DNA from 3 places in the Salinimonas sediminis genome. Region 3 is predicted to be linked to each of the others. Evidence: predicted binding sites of a transcription regulator. Region 3 holds the regulator's gene; each other region holds the start of a gene.

Region 1 (4,327 bases), 1.9 Mb from region 3:
AACCTAATAGCCACCACGCCTGCTTTAAAATAAGTTAGCTGCTATTGCTGCGTCAGGGCCAACCTCGGGGACCTACGGGTAGCGATGATACAGGCTCGTAATCCTGTAGCCTGCTTTGCGTGCTGCGTTAAATCCTGCGCAGCCAATGCTCACATTTGGGGTGTTGCCTTGATATGGAAGCTAACACCCTCCCTGCATCATCCTTACTGAATTCTTTTTCCCAATAAAAAATGTTTGCGGTACAAATATTTACATTTTGAGTGCGTTTTTATAACCGGTGGTGGTACTGTAGGGCACACAAATTGCCTAATCAACGTTATGTACACTATTGCGTATTCTGGCGTATCTTGTACTTAGCTCTACAAAATAGGAAGTGGGGCTCTGGGCTGCAATCATATAGTGTTGTGCGCAGAGCGAGTCCCCATCAGCATGTCACTCGCTTAGCGAAACAGCTATATGACTATAACGAAAGGAGCGGGAACACATGCTCGGTAAACAGGTATTACACATTTTGGTAGTAGAAAACGATCCGGTCACGGCGAGTTCTATCACCCGGGTGATGACAGGGTTAGGCTGGCAAGTCGACTTTGCCGCCAGTGGGCGAGCCGCACAAAAGCTGCATCTAGAAAAAGAGTATGATGTAGTGTTACTGGATGTGGCGCTGCCCGATGTGGAAGGCACACAGTTATGTGCGCAAATAAAGCAACAACAACCCAGCCCGCCGGTACTTTTTATCAGTGCCACTGAGAAGGGTGTGGCAACCTTACCGCACCACCCGGGGGACGATATTGCACCGGATGTTTCAGACATAAAAGATATTATTGCGCGCTGTCAGGCTTTGGCGACCAGTGCCAGCTTCCCGGTCAGCGCCTGACAGCGCAAAACCGGGGAGCTTGATAAGAGGTTACTGCTGGTGAACTTCCGGGCTGGCTGTTTTACTGGTTTGTGGGGCTGAAGACGATTCACAGGGTTCGCATTTACGGGTTAGCTGCAAAGCGGTGTAAAGTGGAAAATGGTCAGAACCATAGCCTGGCAATCTTTTTATTTCCACTAAGTCAAAATGATCAGAGTGAAACACATGGTCCAGCGGCCAGCGGATAAGTTTATGTTTGGCATGAAAAGTATTAAAGAAACCGCGGCCCCGGCGTGGATCTCTGGCGTGACTTAACTTCCTGAATTTCCTGGTAGTGGGCGACCAGGCGACATCGTTTAGATCGCCGGCGATAATTACCGGCCGGGCTTCTTCCACAATTTCCTGACCCACAATGGTCAGTTCCTGGTCACGGGGGCCCGCTGTCTCGTTTTCAGTGGGACTAGGCGGTTTAGGATGCAACAAATACACAACAACCGGCTCCCCATCTATTTCGATAGTGACCTGCATTGAAGGCACATCGTCTTCGACTATATAACGTACCGCTTCTTCTTTGAATGGCAAGCGGCTATACAAATGCATGCCGTAAAGATTCTCCAGCGGGCACGCAAGGCGATAGGGATAATCATCATGTATTGGCTGTAAGGCATCTTCCCAGTCTTTGTTACTTTCCAGCGTGACCAGCATATCGGGTTTGCGCTGCTCAACCAGCTCAATTAAGCCCTGATAATTATCGTTGTGCATATAAACATTGCTGGTCATTACGCTAAATACGCGGTCCTGGCGAGGCTGTTTTATACGGGTCACTTCGCGGGGGCCAAGTGGCGTGTAGGGAAATATCCAGCCAATCTGGTAGGCAATACAGCCAGCTAACAGGGCCATGAATAAATAGGCACTGGTCTGCACTTCCATCATATACAGATAGGCGCCCCAGCCAGCCATACAGAAGAGCATAATAACGATCTGCTGTACCCGGGGAAATTCCCATACGCGGATAAGCCAGTGCTCGCCAGGTAAGTGGGGAGCAATGGTGGTAAACACCATTAATAAACTCAATAAACAAAGTACTTCGAACATGTCGTGCTTCCTATACCAACGCGCGTGCCGTGGTGATCGATAAGTTAAGGCACATGCCTTGGGTAACTTGGATTGTTACGCGGCATCGCCGGTTAGGTTCACCCTTCTTTAGTAGATACAACGAAAGACAGCCAAAACTAAGACAATATTACGTTATTCATACGTAAACCTTGCAAAATCTAATTAATAAGTGCTAGCGCTGTAATTTCCTATTATACTTATTATTCAATAAGATAGCATGTATTTAAGCAGGTTGGCACATTGCTGGCATCAACAGAGTATACATTGACAAAGGAGAGTTCATTATGAAACGTACACTACTGTCTTTACTGGTAGCTGGCATGGTAAGCACTAACGTAGCTGCCGCTGATATGCAGTCAGAAAATAACTGGGAAAAAGGGGCGAAAGACGCCTGGATTGATGGCAAAGCAGAAGCAACTTTATTGTTTAACGGCAATCTCAATTCGTTTGATATTAATACCGATGTGAAAAACGGCAAAGTCGTATTAACCGGTAAAGTGAAAAACACGGTTGATAAAAAGCTGGCTGAAGAGCTGGTGGAAAATATTGAAGGCGTAACTTCGGTTGACAATAAACTGTCCGTGGTCAGCGACAGTGACATGTATGCTGAAGGTGAAAACCACGATATGAAAGATGATATGGAGCAAAAAGCTAACGATGCAGGCAGCGAGTTAACGGATGCTAAAATAGCTACCGTTATCAAAACCCGCTTGTTAATGGACTCTGATATCTCCGGTTTTGACATTGATGTGGATGTTGAAGCAGGCAATGTTACGTTAACCGGTTTGGTTAAAACGGATGCAGAACGTCAGTTAGCGGTAGAAATTGCTAAAAATGCTTCTGATGTCAAGAATGTTGAAGATAATCTTCAACTTAAACAAAAGTCAGCGATGAATTAATTTCCCGTTAATCGAGTATCCCTGGAATATAAGGCGGCATCTTTGATGCCGCTTTTTTTTGTTTGCAAAAAAACGACGGTGAAAAGCCTGCCCGCTGCTGACATTTCATAATTGTGTAAGATCGGCATGTAAATATTTCCCGGTAGTGGGGAGAAGTTATAAACCCCGCTAAAGTTGCGCTTTTCATAAAACTGCAACTTTTTCTGTAGGCTTTGCTGGATATGGGTTTGCGCCCTGTCTATTTTGTAATGTGAAGTTGGTGCAATCCTTGAATACCTTTAGGTATCAGGAATGAAAAATAGCCCGAGTCTGCTGTTTTTATTCAATGGAAATGCATCAAATAATATTGAGGGATATTCAATGAAGCTGTTAAAAACTAAGCGCTATGCTAAACCGGAAAACCGTTTCCAGCAGTATCTGCAAAGCCAGCCTGTGTTCAACTGGTTTGATCGTTACGATGATAAGAAAAACGCCGAGCCCGTCTCTTACCCTGAAACTTCCCAAAGTATGAGTTGGATAGCGAAGCGAGTGGGTGAATAGCTCATACCGGCTGGTTGGCCAAGGCGGGAGTATACCGTCTGCTATCGCCAATGCCATGAGTCTTAACGTCTCTAAACCTAAGATAGCTTTTGCTATTAGGAAGCCTTTAACCTGAGGTAGCTTGGCTCCCCTTAATAAATGTATTACTCAATCGCCGTCACCGGCTGGCGACGGCTTTATAAGCAGGGTAACCTGCAATACAATCGCTTGAACCCATATTAGAAGGCCTGACGCTTGGCAACACGCCTCTAACGACACAAAGAGCCTTCAGCGAGATAGAGAGCCTTCAGCGCAATACAGTGCCTTCAGCGAGATAAAGAGCCTTTAGCGGAATAAAGAGCCTTCAGCGAGATAAAGAGTCTTCAGCGGAATAAAGAGCCTTCAGCGAGATAGAGAGCCTTCAGCAAAATAAAGAGCCTTCAGCGAAATAAAGTGCCTTCAGCGAGATAAAAAGCCTTTAGCGCAATACAGCGCCTATAGCATATTTCAAAGCGCAGACAAACGTAGAAGGTAAGAAGGAACCTGGATAATTTGTTAACGCACCCAGCTCCCGTACTATTTCCGCAGTGTCACCGCCTAATCGCCGCACTATTGCTTATGGCGTAATCTGCATGCAGCTGACAATACACATGTGTTACTACGTATTGGCATTTGGTATGTGGAGCGGGGCGAAGTGGTCAGGCCGGGCTCCATCGTCAGTAGGAACAATGAGCCAAAGCAGTAACCTAAATTTGTTGTGCAGTGAATATGGGTTAAATGTCGGTATACGGCCACACTTTGCTATCCATAGGTTATCCTTCGTATCCCCTGACACCTATTGGCGCAGGCGACAGCCATGTCCTGGTTGAGGGGGACGGTGATCGCATGGATTTTTCAGTGGGCTCTATTGCACCGTAGAGGAAAATAGCACCAATGGCGC
Region 2 (4,327 bases), 830 kb from region 3:
AATAGTCATCGTCCTGGACGGGGGCAGCACGCTTCATCAGTAACGATACCGGCTTGCGTGGGTAGGTATCCGCCTGGCTAAGCGGATGAGGGCAGGTGTGCAAGATAACCAGCGTATCCATCTCGAAGCGCAGCGTAACGTTGCTGCCTGGTTTACTGTGCCCAGGGGCCAGCGCCATGTTGCCGCCGGTATCCGTATGAACTTTGCTAAACAGATTAAGATTGGCCGCCATGTCGGCTTGGGTCAGACCATACTTAGCCATTTCCACCAGCATGGCGTCGTGACCGTTTTGCAGCCACTGGTTGCGATCTTGCTGATAATCGCGTTTGCCCCATTTTTGCTGTACATGGCTGGCGTGGCAGTTACCGGCCATGGTTTCATGCCAATCCAAAGTGTCATGCGTGATTGAGGCAAAAATACGCCCCATATCCGAATACAGGCAATGCCCGCGAGTAAGTTTAAAGGTATGTTGGCACTTTAACGTATCGGGTGCGTTATAGCGCTCCAACAGGTTTTCCGGGTTGTAAAACATCATGCCCACGTTGGCGTCGCCTTCGATGTCGGTCAGGGTAAGCTGTACCCCTCGGCGCACCCGCAACGACCAATGGCTGGCGGCAGGAATGATGGTTTCATAACAGGTCATTATGCGGTTTCCTTATACGGTATGGTGGGGCGAGAGGCGCCGAGTTGTCGCGTAATCTCATCCAGTGTGTCGCGGCCCTCCTGAGATACGGGCAGGTCGTAGGTTATCGATGCGCCATAGGCATTAGGAGCCTGCGGGTCGTGGCGCAGTTTGTCGAAGACCCACAGCCGGGTACCCAGATAAAAGCCTTCTTTAAGATCATGTGTAACCATAAAAATAGTGAGTTTGTGGGTTTTCCATAAATCCAGAATCAGGGCGTGCATGTCGGCCCGGATCCCCGGGTCCAACGCCCCGAACGGCTCATCGAGCAACAGAATTTTGGGTTTGCAGATAACCGCTTGCGCAATGGCCAGGCGCTGCTTCATGCCACCGGATAGTTCATGAGGGTAACGCTTAAGCGCATGGCCCAGCCCAACCTGTTCTAGGATGGCAATAGCATCATCACGAGCCTGCCGTTTTTGCCGACCAAACAACAAACCGGTAAGAGAGGCTTTTTGAAAGCCGCGGGCCGCCACTACGTTATCTAGCACGGTCATATGCGGGAAAACCGAATATTGCTGGAACACAATGCCCCGGTCGGGCCCCGGTTCATTGGGCATGGGCTTGCCGTTTAACAGCAAGCTGCCGGTGCTGGACTGTTCGGTACCCAGAATCATTTTTAAAAAAGTGCTTTTACCACAGCCGGATGCGCCCACTAACGTGATGAATTCGCCTTGATGCACATCAACATTCACTCGCTCTAAAATCACATCCTGGCCGTAGGTTTTGCCAACATTGGTAGCCTGAATTAACGGTTCGCTCATGCGTTAGTTCCTTCACTCCATGGGTGTAAACGCCGGTTGAGTAAGCCCAGCAGATAGTCAAATAGAAAGGCCAATAGCGTGATCCACATAACGTAAGGCAAAATAATGTCCATCGACATATAGCGGCGCACCAAAAAGATGCGATACCCCAGCCCGTCAGTTGAAGAAATGGCCTCAGCCGCGATTAGAAACAGCCAGCCGGCCCCCAGCGACAGGCGCACTGCATCAATCAGTCTGGGCATGATCTGGGGCAGTAACACCCGCATTAGAATCTGTAATGTACTGGCGCCCAAGGTCTGGGCTTTAACCAGTTGCTCGGTGGGGATCTGCTGGGTGCTACGCTGTATATCCCGGGCAATAAACGGCGCAATACCAATCGTAATTAAGGTAATTTTTGATGCCTCGCCCAGGCCGATTGCAATAAACAGAATGGGCAGCACAGCCAAAGGCGGAATCAGCGATATAACGGTTAGTAAGGGGGCCAGCCAAGCATTTAACACCGGCAATGCGCCGGTTAATAGCCCTAACACCAGGCCAAACAGCGCGGCAATAGCCACCCCGGATAACAAACGAATAAGGCTGCTTTGGGTATCCTGCCAGAACGTCAGTTCGCCGGTGCGTTTGCTGGGCTCCATGGCCAGCCTTTCAATAGCGTCTCCCATCTGTGTAAGCGAGGGGAGTAAACGGTCATTGGGATTTTCAGCCAGGCGGGCTTCAGAGGCTCCCATGTATACCAGCAACAGCAGCGCAAAAGGTAGCAACCCTAAAAACAGTCTGGTGGCCGTAGACGGTGTATAGTTAATCAATTTTTTCATACTGGGTCTTATCTTAGGTAGCGCTAAACAGGCATATAAAAAGCGGCATACACCGCCCTTCAGGTATTTATAGCTCGCCTTTGGCGGCCATTTGCATGTAGGTATCATCAAAACGCAGTTTGATGTAACCCGCGTTGCCGTAAACCCCGGCAGGCGTTTCAATACCTACAATATCTGCGCTAGGCGCACCTTCACCCAGCAGGCCATGTTCAAAAGAAAATTCTGCGACATGCTGCATGGTATCGATAAGCTTTTTATCTGTGGTGAATGCCGCCGCATCCTGGGGAGAATAGAACATGAGGGTTTTGTCGAGCTGGCCATCATAGTTTGCCAGGTCGGTTTGCGCCGCTTCTGCCATGTGCTCGCGCACCGCTTTGGCTTTGGCAGAGTCCCCTTGCATTTTTTGCAGCGTTTCGAACCAGGCGCCGGTCAGGGCTTTGGCAAATTCAGGGTTGGCGTTCAGTACTTCTGTATTGGCCACCATGCCGTCAATAATTTCGCCGGGGATCATCGACGAATCAAACACGTTGTAGGCTTTGTCCATAGACAAGATATGGTTGGTCATGGGGTTCCAGGTGACCACTGCATTGACCGAGTCAGTGGTAAATACCGAGGTAATATCTGCATCCGCGGTATTCACGCTGCTAATGTCCCGCTCAGATAAACCGGCTGAATCCAGGGCCCGGGCCAGTAAATAGTGCGACACACTAAATTCAACAAAGTTAACCCGCTGGCCTTTTATTGCACTTAACTCAGACTGGTTTTTCAAAATGACCGCATCGTTGCCATTCGAGTAGTCGCCGACGATAAACATGGTGCTGTCCAGACCGCCCACTGCCGGAATTGTCAGGGCATCCATATTGGTCATTGCGCAGGCATCAAACTCACCGGCGGTGTACTGATTGATCGACTCGACATAGTCATTTACCTGCACTACCTCAATATCGATACCGTATTTGTCGGCCCATTTATCAATAATGCCGGAGTCGCTGGCGTACGCCCACGGCATCCACCCGGCATATACCGACCAGCAAACTTTAAAGGCATCTTGGGCTAGGGTTTGAGTAGAAAAAAGAAGAGCGCACAGTACAGCAGAAACTTTTTTGTGGGTAATGTTCATGAGGTTACCTTTTCAGCTTGTTTAGTCACACATGGAGTACCCTTGGCCATATCGCCATGTGGTCTCCCGGGCTTTTATCCCGCCGTGTAACCTTGAAGCATCAAGGTCGAAAGCTCTTGGACCAGTCACATCATAATAATGCCGGAACCCTAGCCTTCTATTTTACCAAATTGTAGCGCCCGACTTTCCAAGGGTACGAACGTATGAATGATTTTGCATAAGCCATGCCAGCGAAAGAATGCGGGCTGTAGAGGGGTTACGACGGGCGCAGTGCACCAAAAACAGGCAATAGGAGCAGTTTTGGTGCAGAAGATTTATTCCGCAGCCAATCTATTTGTTGTTCAATGACCCGCCCCGATCTTGGGGGTTAGCGCAATACTGAAGAAACTACATCCTGAAAATAGACCGCCACCAAGCAAAACTTAATAAAAAATTAATATTTGATGAACTTATGTGCATCCGATCTTTAAATTACGGGTTCATAACTAAAAATTCGTTTAAGAAGAGGCCAAGGCGTCGGTAACGAAGGCGGAAGTTATGCTCTTCAACCCTATAGCTATGAGCCTGGTCTGACACTTCTGTCGTATGCACATGCTAGCATTCGCATATTTTATTAACTTACGAGAAGTGGCATGAAAAAACGAGCTATACGCTATATGGCAGGCGCCCATTTGATGATGTTTTCATCGTTATCCGTGGCCGCAGACTTTGTTTGCGATGAAAATATCGATACCTCCACGCAAAACGCCGAACACACGCAGCGCCTTTGGCAGCAAACGCTTACCTATTTGGAAGGTGTAAAAGAGATACTGACCAAAAACCAGGGCTGCGAAGTTGGCCCGCTGGCTGTAACGGAAACCAACGATGGTAGCGGCGATATTGCCCGAGACTGCACCGCCGGTTATCAGGACGTGCAAAAAGTCATTAAGCATGTTGACGCCGTGCT
Region 3 (4,327 bases):
GTTGGATGAGCCATTTGCCGGTGTTGACCCAATATCGGTAAATGATATAAAGAAAATCATCCAGCATCTGCGCGACAGAGGCATAGGGATCCTCATTACAGACCATAACGTACGGGAAACCCTGGATGTATGTGAAGAAGCCTACATCGTAAGTCACGGAGAGCTCATCGCCCAAGGTAGTGCGGAGCAAGTATTAAGCAACCAGAAAGTACGTGATGTATACCTAGGTGAGCAATTCAAGCTATAGTAAGGTATGAGTGACATTGTCATACCTGTGGTTCACCGCTTAAGTACACGCGTACCCGAGTTTAAAATAAGACGTAGATGAAACCATCTTTACAACTAAAATTTAGTCAACAGTTAACCATGACCCCGCAGTTGCAGCAGGCTATTAAGCTATTGCAGCTGTCGACTCTTGATCTTCAGCAGGAAATTCAGGAAGCCCTGGATTCAAACCCCTTGTTAGAGGTAGATGAAAGCAGTGATAACGATATTACCGAAAAAAATAATATCGATAATGACAACGACAATGTAGAAGCCACTGCCAGCACCAGCGACAACATGGACTCGGGCGAAGCGATGGAGAAAAATGATTTACCCGACGAGTTGCCTATCGACAGTACCTGGGATGAGTATTATTCAGCGTCCTCAGCCCCTGCCCCCGGCCCGGGCAGTGACGAAGATCAAATTTTTCAGGGCGAAACCACCGAGAATATTCAGGACCATCTGCTCTGGCAAATGCGTTTAACGCACTTTTCGGATACCGACCGCGCCATCGCGATGGCGATTATTGACTCGATCGACGAGTCAGGCTATTTAACCGTATCGGTAGAAGATATTCTGCAAAGTGTGAATAGCGAAGACGCCGAAGAAGTTATCGAAGAAGATGAAGTTGAATGTGTGTTGAAACGTATTCAATTATTCGACCCACTTGGTTCGGGATCGCGCAGCCCGCAAGAGTGTTTGCTGGTTCAGCTACGCCAGTTCGCTATCGACACGCCTTGGCTGGAAGAAGCCAAAATGCTGTTACAGGATTATTCAGACTTATTGGGCAGCAAAGATTATCGTACCTTAATGCGCAAAACGAAGCTGAAAGAAGATGAACTGCGTGAAGCAATGCGGTTGTTGCAGACGCTAAACCCTCGTCCAGGTAGTGCATTAATTACAAAAGAACCCGAATACGTGATTCCGGACGTATCAGTTACTAAGCGCAATGGACGATGGGCAGTTGAGCTCAACCCTGACAGTTTGCCAAAGCTTAGCGTAAACCAGCAATATGCTGCGATGAGCCGCCGCGCCAGAAACAGTAGCGACTCACAATTTATTCGCTCGCACATGCAAGAAGCAAAATGGTTTATTAAAAGCCTTGAGTCACGAAATGATACGCTGCTTAAGGTAGCCAACTGCATAGTGCAGCAACAAATGGGCTTTTTTGAACATGGCCCGGAAATGATGAAACCAATGGTTTTAAACGATGTCGCAGAAATGGTAGATATGCATGAGTCGACAATTTCCCGGGTAACTACCCAGAAATATATGCATACACCGCGCGGTATTTTTGAATTGAAATATTTCTTTTCAAGCCACGTGGCGACAGAATCTGGTGGTGAGTGCTCCTCTACCGCCATACGTGCACTAATTAAGAAGCTGGTGGCTGCCGAGAAACCTAGCAAACCACTTAGCGATAGCAAAATTGCTCAGTTGTTGGCCGAGCAAGGTATAAAAGTTGCCCGGCGAACAATAGCAAAATATCGGGAATCGTTATCGATCCCACCGTCGAACCAACGCAAAAGCCTGATTTAGTAGGGCTTGCTCACAATAAGGAAGACGAACTATGCAAATCAATCTTACTGGTCATCATATTGAGATCACTGACTCTTTGCGTACTTATGTCGATACAAAATTCAGCAAATTAGAGCGTCATTTTGACCATATTTCTAATGTTCATGTCATTTTAAATGTCGAGAAACTGGCACAGAAAGCTGAAGCTACGGTTCACCTTAGTGGGGCGGAGGTTTTTGCTTCGGCAGAGAATACTGATATGTATGCGGCCATTGATAGCATGGTAGATAAACTGGACAGGCAAGTTATCAAGCACAAGGAAAAGCTGAAAAAGCATTAGTCAGTTAATATGGATATACAAGCCATTGTAAGCCTGGACCGCACTAAATGTGCGGTTCAGTGCAATAGTAAAAAGCGAATTCTCGAGATCATCAGTAATATCGCCGCCCAAAATAACCCGGAAGTGGAAGAGACGACAGTATTGAATGCGCTGATGGCTAGAGAACGTATGGGCAGTACTGGAATTGGTAATGGTATTGCGTTGCCCCATGGGCGTTTGCCCGGGCTGGACCGCGTAATTGCCATCGTGGTGACCAGTGATCCGGCTATCGATTTTGATGCAATTGATCGCAAGCCTGTGGATATTTTCTTTACCCTGTTAGTGCCTGAAGAGCAAACCGAAGGTCATCTTCAAACACTGGCGATGGTGGCCGGTAAGTTAAGTGACAAAGATACCCTGAAAGCCATTCGCCGAGCACAAACCGGGGATGATATTATTGCAGCACTACAATCATAATTGCCACCTACACAGAGCCCCTGTGTAGGTATAAGGAAGCAGCGCTTTGAAGCTCATTATTATAAGTGGCCGGTCCGGCTCGGGTAAATCAGTTGCGCTACGAGCCTTGGAAGACCTGGGATATTATTGTGTAGATAATATCCCGGTCAACTTACTCCCTGCCCTTACCCACTCCGTGTCGCAAGAGTACGACCAGGTAGCCGTTAGTATCGATGTACGTAACCTGCCTAAAGACCCCACGGAATTAGGGGAGATTCTCGATTATTTGCCCGAATCATGGGCCATGACCATTGTATATATCGATGCCAGTGACGATATTCTGGTAAAGCGATTCAGCGAAACCCGGCGTTTACACCCTTTGGCCCGGCTGAATAAGTCACTGGCTGAGGCTATACATACCGAACGCGAACTGTTAGCGCCGATTGCCGAGCGCGCCGATTTATACATCGACACTGACTCCCTTTCTATTCACCAGTTAGCCGAACTTATCCGTGAGCGTATTTTGGGTAAAAAGAGTTCTCGGCTGGTTTTAGTATTTGAGTCCTTCGGTTTTAAACATGGCATACCTAAAGATGCAGATTATGTGTTTGATTCGCGGTTCTTGCCTAATCCACACTGGGAACCCGATTTAAAGCATTTAACCGGGCTGGACGGCCCGGTAGAAGTATTTTTAGGTTCACAGCCTATTGTGACGAAATTTATTTGGCAGATTCAAAACCTGATTACCACCTGGTTACCTCATTTGGAACGCAATAATCGCAGTTACGTGACCGTCGCAATTGGGTGTACTGGGGGCCAGCATCGCTCTGTATTTGTGGCTGAAACGCTGGCCAAAACCTTCACCGATGTTCACCCAGATGTACAGATTCGCCATCGGGAACTTAATAAATAATGAAAATTGAAAAGCAACTGACAATTGTAAATAAGCTGGGCTTACATGCCCGCGCGGCGACTCAACTGGTTCAGCTGGCCAACCAGTTTGATGCACAAATAACCTTGGTTAAAGCAGATAAAAAAGCCCAGGCGGATAGTGTACTTGGGCTAATGATGTTGGAAAGTCACCAGGGCGAGCAGGTATGCGTAATAAGTGATGGCCCCGACGCGCAGGCCGCCATGGAAGCTATTGAAGCGCTAATTATGGGTAAATTCAACGAAGCGGAGTAATCCTCCGCGCGCTTGGTATAGGGCGCCTCGTGCCATTGAATTATACCCTGCGACTACGCTGGGGCTTCTATGCTGAGGCTACTATGTGCCGGGGAATCACTCTGTGCGAGGCCGGATAGCGCTGTGAAACAACCCTTAAACACGCTCACAATGCCACTAAAAAGCAGCCAGTGCGCCGCAACCAGCCTGCCAAGGCTATCAGCCCCCGCTCGCCGGCCGTGACAGCTTGGGCCTGGGCTGTCTCACAATTTACGCGCGTTCCCCCTATCCATGGGTATCTGGGACATCAATAAAGCGGTAAAATACCGAACCTGGAAAGGGGCAAAACCCCCGCTAATACCGCAGCTTATGAATGACAGTAATTAGTTGCTGAGTTACCCTGTATATCTACTCTATTGAGATACGTCCTGACAACCTCACATTTTTGAAGGTCCACCTGTGGCAGAAGCGCTCGAATCTAAATTTGCACAAAGTCAATTACGCACGATGAACGCCGCGCTGGCCGACGGGCGCTTTGTGTCGGTGCGTAAGATGTTGCTGGAGTTACCCCCCTCTGATGTAGCGCTTATTCTGGAATCAAGCCCG

The links. Region 3 encodes sigma-54, which starts transcription at its own class of promoters, with help from an activator protein. Its sites were predicted from a motif close to GTTGGCACGNNNNTNGNNT; they were not measured.
Region 1: the regulator sigma-54 is predicted to act here: its motif matches at 2,201-2,219, upstream of D0Y50_RS11780 (BON domain-containing protein).
Region 2: the regulator sigma-54 is predicted to act here: its motif matches at 3,595-3,613, upstream of D0Y50_RS18935 (putative urea ABC transporter substrate-binding protein).

What each region holds. Positions count from the first base shown of each region.
Region 1 covers NZ_CP031769.1:2,634,392-2,638,718, reverse strand. Annotated here, with positions in the region: gene D0Y50_RS11790 (response regulator transcription factor) at 485-874, shown strand; gene D0Y50_RS11785 (endonuclease/exonuclease/phosphatase family protein) at 905-1,948, opposite strand; gene D0Y50_RS11780 (BON domain-containing protein) at 2,254-2,868, shown strand; gene D0Y50_RS11775 (hypothetical protein) at 3,160-3,408, shown strand.
Region 2 covers NZ_CP031769.1:4,326,453-4,330,779, forward strand. Annotated here, with positions in the region: gene D0Y50_RS18920 (urea amidolyase associated protein UAAP1) at 1-643, opposite strand, end outside; gene D0Y50_RS18925 (ABC transporter ATP-binding protein) at 643-1,446, opposite strand; gene D0Y50_RS18930 (ABC transporter permease) at 1,443-2,261, opposite strand; gene D0Y50_RS18935 (putative urea ABC transporter substrate-binding protein) at 2,329-3,381, opposite strand; guanidine-I (ykkC/yxkD leader) riboswitch at 3,443-3,545, opposite strand; gene D0Y50_RS18940 (dimethylsulfonioproprionate lyase family protein) at 4,014-4,327, shown strand, end outside.
Region 3 covers NZ_CP031769.1:714,078-718,404, reverse strand. Annotated here, with positions in the region: gene lptB (LPS export ABC transporter ATP-binding protein) at 1-247, shown strand, start outside; gene D0Y50_RS03235 (RNA polymerase factor sigma-54) at 325-1,803, shown strand; gene hpf (ribosome hibernation promoting factor) at 1,835-2,122, shown strand; gene ptsN (PTS IIA-like nitrogen regulatory protein PtsN) at 2,132-2,578, shown strand; gene rapZ (RNase adapter RapZ) at 2,625-3,470, shown strand; gene D0Y50_RS03215 (HPr family phosphocarrier protein) at 3,470-3,742, shown strand; gene mgtE (magnesium transporter) at 4,181-4,327, shown strand, end outside.